2 regions of the Rhodoferax sp. GW822-FHT02A01 genome follow, and region 1 is predicted to be linked to the other one. Evidence: predicted binding sites of a transcription regulator. Region 1 holds the regulator's gene; the other holds the start of a gene.
The links. The regulator sigma-54, encoded in region 1, starts transcription at its own class of promoters, with help from an activator protein. The targets are predictions, from matches to a motif close to TGGCANGNAANCTGCTTT.

Region 1 (4,301 bases):
CACACACGATTCAATTTTCGTCAAGGCATAAAACATGCCATGCGCTCGCTACAATGGCCGTGCGCACTGTGTGCAAGTTTCGTGCCTTTATGAAAAAACACATTCTTTTCTCGTTGGTGATTGCTACGCTGCTGTTTGCAGCCGGTGGCGTGCGCGCCGAAAAAGCCGACCAGAAAAAGCCCATGAACATCGAGGCCGACGCGCTGCGCTATGACGACCTCAAGCAGGTCAGCGTATTCACCGGCAAGGTTGTGCTGACCAAGGGAACCATCGTGATCCGCGCAGATCGGCTGGATGTGCGCCAGGATCCTGACGGATATCAATTTGGCGTTGCCACCGGTTCCGCAGACAAGCTGGCCTTCTACCGGCAGAAGCGCGAAGCCTTGGACGAGTTCATCGAGGGGGAGGGCGAAACCATCACCTATGACGGCAAGGCCGATACCGTGACCTTCACCGGCAAGGCGCAGTTGCGCCGACTGCGTGGCGCCACGTTGGCCGATGAAATCACCGGCGGTGTCATCGTTTATGAAAATCTCACCGACCTGTTTACGGTCGATGGTGCCGCCAACACCAAGGGACCGACAGGCGCCCTGGGAACCGGTCGCGTGCGGGTCATGCTGACCCCCAAGCCCGAAGCCAGTGCTCCGGCGCCTGCCGCAACCCCGTTGCCGCTCAAACCATCCGCGACCCTGGGGGGGGCCGCCAAGTGAGTGGTTTTGCTGCGGGGAACTTGACGGCGCAACATCTGCAAAAGTCCTATGGCAAGCGCCAGGTGGTCAAGGACGTGTCTCTGACCGTGCGTACGGGCGAAGTGGTGGGCCTGCTGGGTCCCAACGGCGCTGGCAAGACCACCTCGTTTTACATCATCGTGGGACTGCTACGGGCCAGTGGAGGAGACATCTCCATCGACGGCAATTCGATCGAGTCCATGCCCATACACCGGCGCGCGCGTCTGGGGCTGGGCTACCTGCCGCAGGAAGCCTCGATTTTTCGCAAGCTCAATGTGGAAGACAACGTGCGCGCCGTGCTGGAACTGCAGCGCGACGAAGACGGCACTCCATTGCGCAGCGCGGAGATCGAGAAGCGGCTGACCAATCTGCTGCAGGAATTGCGGGTCGAGCACTTGCGCGAGTCTCCGGCGCTGGCCTTGTCGGGCGGTGAGCGGCGGCGCGTGGAGATTGCCCGCGCTTTGGCTACCGGGCCGCGTTTCATCCTGCTGGACGAGCCGTTTGCCGGCATCGACCCGATTGCGGTGATCGAGATCCAGCGCATCATCAACTTCCTCAAGGCGCGCGGCATCGGGGTGCTCATCACCGACCACAATGTGCGCGAGACCCTGGGCATTTGCGACCACGCCTACATCATCAGTGATGGCCGCGTGCTGGCCGAAGGCACGCCTTCGGAAATTGTTGACAACCCCGAGGTACGCCGCGTGTACCTGGGTGAAAACTTCAAGATGTAATGAAGCAAGGTCTCTCATTACGCGTCTCCCAGCATCTGGCGCTCACGCCCCAGTTGCAGCAGTCGATCCGTCTTCTGCAGCTCTCCACGCTCGAACTGAGCCAGGAAGTGGAGCAGATGCTGGACGAGAACCCTTTTCTGGAACTGGGTGAGGACCATGCCGAGCGGGAAGAGTTCGGCATCGCACAGGCGGATACGCCGGTCAGTGAAGGCGACAAGGATGTGGAGTTTTCCGCCACCATGCCCGACCTGGGCAGCAGCACCGTGGCCTCCACCAGCAGTGATGAAGACAACAGTCCCCTGAGCGGGGACGAAGGCATCGACTGGGAAGGCGACGGCACCACCGAAATGACCCCGGACGACGGCGAGTGGGGCGTCGAGGCCAAGGCCAGTACCAATAACCTCACTGGCGACGAAGACAAGGACGCCACCGAGCTGGCCCGCACGCAGGAGAGCTTGCAGGCCTTCCTGCATCGGCAGACACTGGGTTTGCGCCTGAGCGCCGAAGACGCTGCCGCGCTGCGTTTCCTGATCGAGTCGCTCAACGATGACGGCTATCTGGAAGAGCCGCTCGAGGACCTGGCCCGCACCTTGAACCCGCAGGATGAAGAGCAGTTGTACGACCTGGTGCACCATTTCTCGGTAGCCCTGGGACTGCTGCAAAGCCTGGAGCCGGTTGGCGTCGGTGCCCGCAATTTGAGCGAGTGCCTCAGTCTGCAATTGAAAGCTCTGCTGCGCAATCCGGACCTGGAAGACGAAGAGCGCGAGCAACTGGAAGTGGCCCTGCGCATTTGCCAGCAGCCCATGGAATTGCTGGCGCGCCGTGACATCAAGCGGCTGGTGCAATTGGGCGTGGGCAGCGATGCCCTGGTGCGCGAGGCCATAGCGCAGATTGCGCGGCTGGAACCCAAGCCGGGGCGGCGCTTTATCGACGTGGAGCGCAACATCGTGGTGCCCGACGTGCTGGTGGTGCCGGTGACCAACGCCAACAAGGCGGCTGCACCCAAGTTCCGCGTCATGCTCAATCCCGATGTGATGCCGCGCCTCAAGGTGCATGACATCTACGCCAATGTGCTGCGCAACCACCGCGGTGGCAAGGACAGCGCCAGCCACGCCGCGCTGCAGCAACGGCTGCAGGAGGCGCGTTGGTTCATCAAGAACATCCAGCAGCGCTTTGACACCATCCTGCGCGTGAGCACGGCGATTGTGGAGCGGCAGAAGAGCTTCTTCACCCATGGCGAATTGGCCATGCGCCCGCTGGTGCTGCGTGAGATCGCCGACGAACTGGGCTTGCACGAGTCCACCATCAGCCGCGTGACCACCGCCAAGTACATGGCAACGCCTTTTGGCACCTTTGAGCTGAAGTACTTCTTCGGCTCCGGCCTGGGCACTGAGTCCGGCGGCAATGCGTCCAGCACCGCGGTGCGTGCACTCATCAAGCAGTTCATCAGCGCCGAAAGTGCCAAGAAGCCGCTGTCAGACAACCAGATATCCGAGATGCTCAAGGAGCAGGGTATTGAATGTGCCCGGCGCACTGTGGCCAAATACCGCGAGGGGCTGAAGATCGCCCCCGCATCCCTGCGCAAGGCGCTATGAACCAACTGCAACTCTTTCTTCCCTGCGCCGCCGGTGTGGAGGATTACCTCGCGCCCGAAATCCTGCGCATCACCGGCCTGCCGCCCGGTTGCATCACCAAGCAGCGTGGCGGTGTGGCCGTGCGCACATCGTTCACGGACGCCATGCGCCTGAACCTGTACTGCCGCCTGGCACAGCGTGTGCTGGTGCTGGTGTCGTACACCGAATACCGCAACGAGCAGGACCTGTACCGCGCCGCCATGGCGGTGCCGTGGGAGCGCTGGTTCACACCGCGCGAGACCATCAAGATCGAGGTCACCGCCCAGCACAGCCCATTGACGTCGCTGAACTTTGCAGCACTCAAGGTCAAGGATGCCGTCTGCGACCGCTTCCGCGAGACTTCGGGGGGCGTGCGTCCTGATGTCAACACACAGTGGCCCGATGTGCGCATCTATGCCCACCTCACCACTGACAGCTGCTCGCTCTACATTGACACGTCCGGTGAGCCATTGTTCAAGCGGGGCTGGCGCGAGGACAAGGGCGATGCGCCGTTGAAAGAGACCTTGGCAGCCGCCATGATCGCCGCCAGCGGCTGGGCCGATGGTGACGACGACCTGATGCCCTTGTACGACCCCTGCTGCGGCAGCGGCACCATTGCCATCGAAGCCGCGCAGATTGCCTGCAATATTGCGGCGGGCTCGTTGCGCCGCTTTGCCTTCGAGAAGTTTGTGCCCTTCCAGCCCAAGGTCTGGCAGGCCATGAAGCAGGAAGCGGCTGACGCCGTGGTCAAGCCCGAGCCCGGCCAGAAAGCTCTGATCTACGGCAGCGATGTGTCGCACCGCATGGTCGACTTCGCGCAGCGCAACGCGGAGCGCGCGGGCGTGGCCGATGTCATCGAGTTCCGTGGTGGTGACGCCCTGCAGCGCATGCCACCCATCGAAGGCGGTGGCGTCATGCTGCTGAACCCACCCTACGGCGAGCGCATCGGCATTGGCGGTGTGGCCGGTGAGGGCGTGCAGGCCCGCTATGGCGCCCGCGAACTGGCCGAGACCGAAGACGGTGTGGCCTTCTTCACCCAATTGGCCAGCCACTGGAAGAAAAACTTCTCCGGCTGGACTGCCTGGATGCTCACGCCAGACCTCAAGCTGCCTGGCAAGATGCGCCTGAAAGAGTCACGCCGCGTGCCGATGTGGAATGGCCCGCTGGAATGCCGGCTGTTCAAGTTCGACATGGTGGCCGGACGCATGGCCAAGGACAAAGGTTCA
Region 2 (4,301 bases), 2.2 Mb from region 1:
GTGAATATCTTGTGCTTCCACCTGGCTACCGATTCCTCATCGACGACAGCGGCCATCAGGACGTATGGTTTGACGAAGCACTTTTGGGTTGAATCGGAATGAACACGGTGGGCAATCTGGGGTACTCTTATGCCGCGATAGCTGACAGAAGGTTTAATCGAAACTGAGCCGTGAACATCATTTCGCACACTCTCTTTGCCGAACATTTCCGACCTATTGGCGATAGTCTTCCCGATGCAACCCGGTCGGTTGAGTGTCCTGATATTCAGGTGCTAATGAGCAAAAATCTTTCCGAAGATGCTGAAGAGTGGCGCAGGCAAGGATTCGAAACTATTGGGTTTTCTGAATTTGCAACAAAAGGAAACCTCGGCGTACACCAAGAGGCAATTGCCCAAGCTATGACTGTTGGTGCTTCGGTTGTGCTCTTCAGCATTTGGCCAGCAAAATTTCGTTCGATAAAGTATCTATCAAACGGCCTGATAGATATGGATGGTGTCCTTGCGGACCCACCTCGCAGTCGTACTCCGAGCGGGTACTACGTAATGAAGGCCATTTTCTTGCGCTCTAGGCGAGGACAACCCGATGGCGAAGGCTGAGCCCGGTTAAGAAATGACAGCTTTGGAGCGCCGGGAATGTCAACTACCAGCCCGAAGCAGTCAAATTGCAGACTTTTTAAGCAATTCGTAAGGCCAGTGACGCCAGAGCCATCCGATTAATTCGGGCCGCAACCTCTTAAGCCCTCGTTACGGCACCGCCAAAGCGCTGCCTAGACATCTTGGCGGGCATGTACCAACAACCCGCACAGCGCTTCTTGAATCAACTTCAGCGCCCCAGCCACATCCCCCTCATTCAGCCCAACATAGTGACGGTGCAAAACGTCGGTTTTGGGAGCAGTGTGGTTCAGAATTCGACGCAGCACCGCATCCCCAAGCCCCAGCTTCTCGCCCACGGTAAGGGCCCTTTTGCGTCAGGTGCTATAAAAATTGTAATTTATAAAAATCAATCAATTATTGTTCACCGCCAATATAAGTGCTATTGAATTGCAAAAAAATAATTATCGTAATCTTCAGAAATTTATCTGCTAGTGAGTGATTGCTATAAAGGCGGGGCTATTGCCTGCTGCATATCTGGAAACAGATGTCAACGCTCCAGTAGCAGAGTTATAGGAATACAACAGGACTCCTCCCGAGATATCGGTTATATAGACGAAATTACTTGAAACATCAAAAGCTATTGATTCCGGCCCTGAGCCACCCGCTGTAAGAAACGGACTCGATGCAATTGAGGTCAATAGTCCTGATGTTCTGTTAATTGAAAAGGCAGAAATACTATTGTTGCCAAAGTCTGCCGCATACATATAATTTCCACTAGGGTCAATTGTTAAACCCATAGTCCAGTTGCCGGAAGCAAAGGGGCCAGATGATACTAGCGTCAACTTCCCCGTGATGTTGTCAATGCTGTACCCTGTTATGCTGCTGGTAGGGCTGTTCGTAGTCGCTGCATACAAAAAGGCACCGGTTGGATCAATGGTAATATGACTTAATATGGACGTGGCGGCAAATGGGCTTCCCGATATTTCGGAAAGAGTGCCATTGCTACTATTAATTGAAAAAACAGAAACTGAGGATACAGCATTAGCGACATATAAATAATTCCCAGCCGGATCCACAATCAATGATTGTGGGTTGGCTGCTGCGGTGTAGGGACTGCCGGTGATTGGTGTCAAAACTCCCGTTGTGCTATTTATAGAATAAGCAGTCACACTTCCGCTTCCCCCTCTATTTGCGACATACACATACTGGCCAGTTGGGTTAATTGCAATCGATATGGGGTTTGCGCCTGCTGCAAACGGACTCCCTGTAACCTGTGTTAATGCGCCGGTGCTGCTATCAATTTTATATGCCGTAACATTGTTGCTGGTTGAATTTGCAACAAAGACAAATTTATTTGAATTGTCAATCACCATAGAAACTGGATTGGTGCCCGCGGTAAAAGGACTGCCAGATACTGCAGTGAGGGCGCCATTGCCAGTGTTAATGGAATATGCGGAAATTGTATTGTCGCCGAAATTTGCAACATATTCGAACTTGCTCGGCTGTGTTTGAGAGCAGTTTATCGCAATATTGGTTACATCATTAGCCGTCATTATTCCACTGCCATTTGAAATAGAACAAGTGGATCCATATGACTGTGGGCTAACAGTAAAGTTATATGGTGTTCCTGGTAAATCTGTGGAAGGCAGAACAAAATTTTGGGAGGATGGTGAGCTTGATGTCAATATCGTTGAAGTCACTCCGCCGCTAACCGCGTTAGTGTTCGTTATGACGACTTTTTGATTGGCTGTCAGTCCAGTCAAAGTTCCAGAAAAGCCATATTGTTTGCTTGGTCCCTGTGTAGAAGCGCCGCCACCACTGCTACTGCTACTGGCTCCGCCGCCGCCGCCACAGCCAATCAAAGCCACAGCGAAAATAAAACACGCCACTGCGCGGAGCTTGGTGCTCCAAACTAGCTTACTGAATTGCATTGGTATCCATCCCTGAGAACTCTAATTATTAAAACAAGCGATAAAACGACTGCGTTCGCCATCGAACAAAGCAGTTTCTACCTCATACTTTGTGTCATTTCCCCACTTCGAGACAAACCGCGTAGTAGCTTTTAATGGAACAAGCCCGTGCAAAGCACATGCCCTCGTGTACGCTGGGGCTGCCAAGAGGAGGGTAAATGCTAACAGCAAAGACCGCAGGCAGCCCTAAGCGGAAGTAGATCAGCAGCATCCCAGCCCCGAACAAAAGCCGCTTTCAAGGTGCTGGCGTCCTCAATAACTTGCGTCGTCGCCAGCTCCCAGACCCACTCGGCGTCAGCCCATGGCTTTTGTTAGTCCACGGTCCAACGCCAAGCCCCGTCGCAGTCACCGCCGAGTAGCAGTCTCACATCTGGCTCATGCCGCCGTCAGCGATGATCTCTGTGCCGACGATGAAGGCGGACTCCTTGGACACCAGGTGCAGGACCGTGGCGGCGATTTCTTCCGGGGTGCCGAAGCGGCCCAGTGGCACCTGTGTCTGGATGCTGGTGGCCATGGTCTGCAGTTGGTCGGGTGACAGGCCCAGCTTGCCGTACAGCGGGGTGGTCACCGGGCCGGGGCTCACCACATTGACGCGCACACCTTGAGGTAGCAGCTCGGCAGACAGGGTCTTGGCCAGCGAGATCAGCGCGGCCTTGCTGGCGGCGTAGACGCTGGAGTTCGGCATACCGATGTGGGCGTTGATGGAGCCGTTCAGCACGATGGCGCCACCGCGGGGCATCAGCGCAGCCAGGCGCTGGATCAGGAAGTAGGGGCCTTTGACATTGGTGTCAAAGCTGCTGTCCCACAGCGCCTCGTCGATCTGTGCCAGTGGGCCGAACTTGGCTGTGCCGGCGTTGATGAATACGCCGTCAATCACACCCATCTGCGCTTGCAGCTCGGCTACCAACGCGGTCTGTGCCGACACGTCGCCGGCCTCGCTGACCAGGGCCAGCGCGTTCGGGCCGAGTTCGGCTTTCACCCGGGCCAGGCCTTCGGCGTCGCGTCCGGTAATGGCCACGCGGGCGCCTTCACGTGCAAAGGCGATGGCGGCAGCAGCGCCTATGCCACTGCTGCCACCGGTGACCAAGATGTTCTTTCCTTCAAAGCGGTTCATGATAATTCCTTCGGTTGTTTCGTTGATGTATTTCAGGGTTTCTCAACTCATTCCGAGTTGATGGAATGAAGTTTCTTGCAATTGCTTGAGCTACAGACGCCATAATCTCGATAAACTTGTACGAAACAATCGAATATGTTGAGCCTTGAAGACTTGCAACTGCTGGAAGCGGTGCGCGCTACTGGCAGTCTGTCGCGTGCGGCCGAGCGTTTAGGCAAGGCTGCATCCACTGTGTCGTATGCAGCACGCCAACTTGAAGAACGAATGGACGCGCTTCTGTTTGACCGGGCGGGCTATCGCATCGCGTTGACGCCTGCAGGGCAGCTGCTCGTCGAGCAAGGTGCGCAGCTGCATGCCCAGGCGCGGCACCTCACGGAGCGTGTCAAACAGGTGGCACGCGGTTGGGAGTCCGAATTGCGCATTGCTACCGATGAGCTGGCAAACATCGAAGCCTTGTTGCCCCTGGTAGCCGACTTTGATGCGCTCAACAGCGGGGTGCGCCTGCGCTTCGCGCACGAAGTGCTGGGAGGTACCTGGGAGGCTCTGCTGGACCAGCGTGCGGACCTGGTAGTGGCCGCCACCAACGAACCGCCGGCGATGGCGCATCTGCAGTGGTTTGAGCTG

Region 2: a site for sigma-54 is predicted at 2,592-2,609, ahead of AAGF34_RS18125 (beta-propeller fold lactonase family protein). Genes of this name have one in related genera too.

The regions. Positions count from the first base shown of each region.
Region 1 covers NZ_CP152376.1:582,717-587,017, reverse strand. The annotation lists gene lptA (lipopolysaccharide transport periplasmic protein LptA) at 90-710, shown strand; gene lptB (LPS export ABC transporter ATP-binding protein) at 707-1,462, shown strand; gene rpoN (RNA polymerase factor sigma-54) at 1,462-3,057, shown strand; gene AAGF34_RS02695 (class I SAM-dependent RNA methyltransferase) at 3,054-4,301, shown strand, end outside.
Region 2 covers NZ_CP152376.1:3,840,031-3,844,331, forward strand. The annotation lists gene AAGF34_RS18110 (hypothetical protein) at 1-92, shown strand, start outside; gene AAGF34_RS18115 (hypothetical protein) at 171-596, shown strand; gene AAGF34_RS18120 (hypothetical protein) at 767-949, opposite strand; gene AAGF34_RS18125 (beta-propeller fold lactonase family protein) at 1,082-2,524, opposite strand; gene AAGF34_RS18130 (SDR family oxidoreductase) at 2,928-3,677, opposite strand; gene AAGF34_RS18135 (LysR family transcriptional regulator) at 3,813-4,301, shown strand, end outside.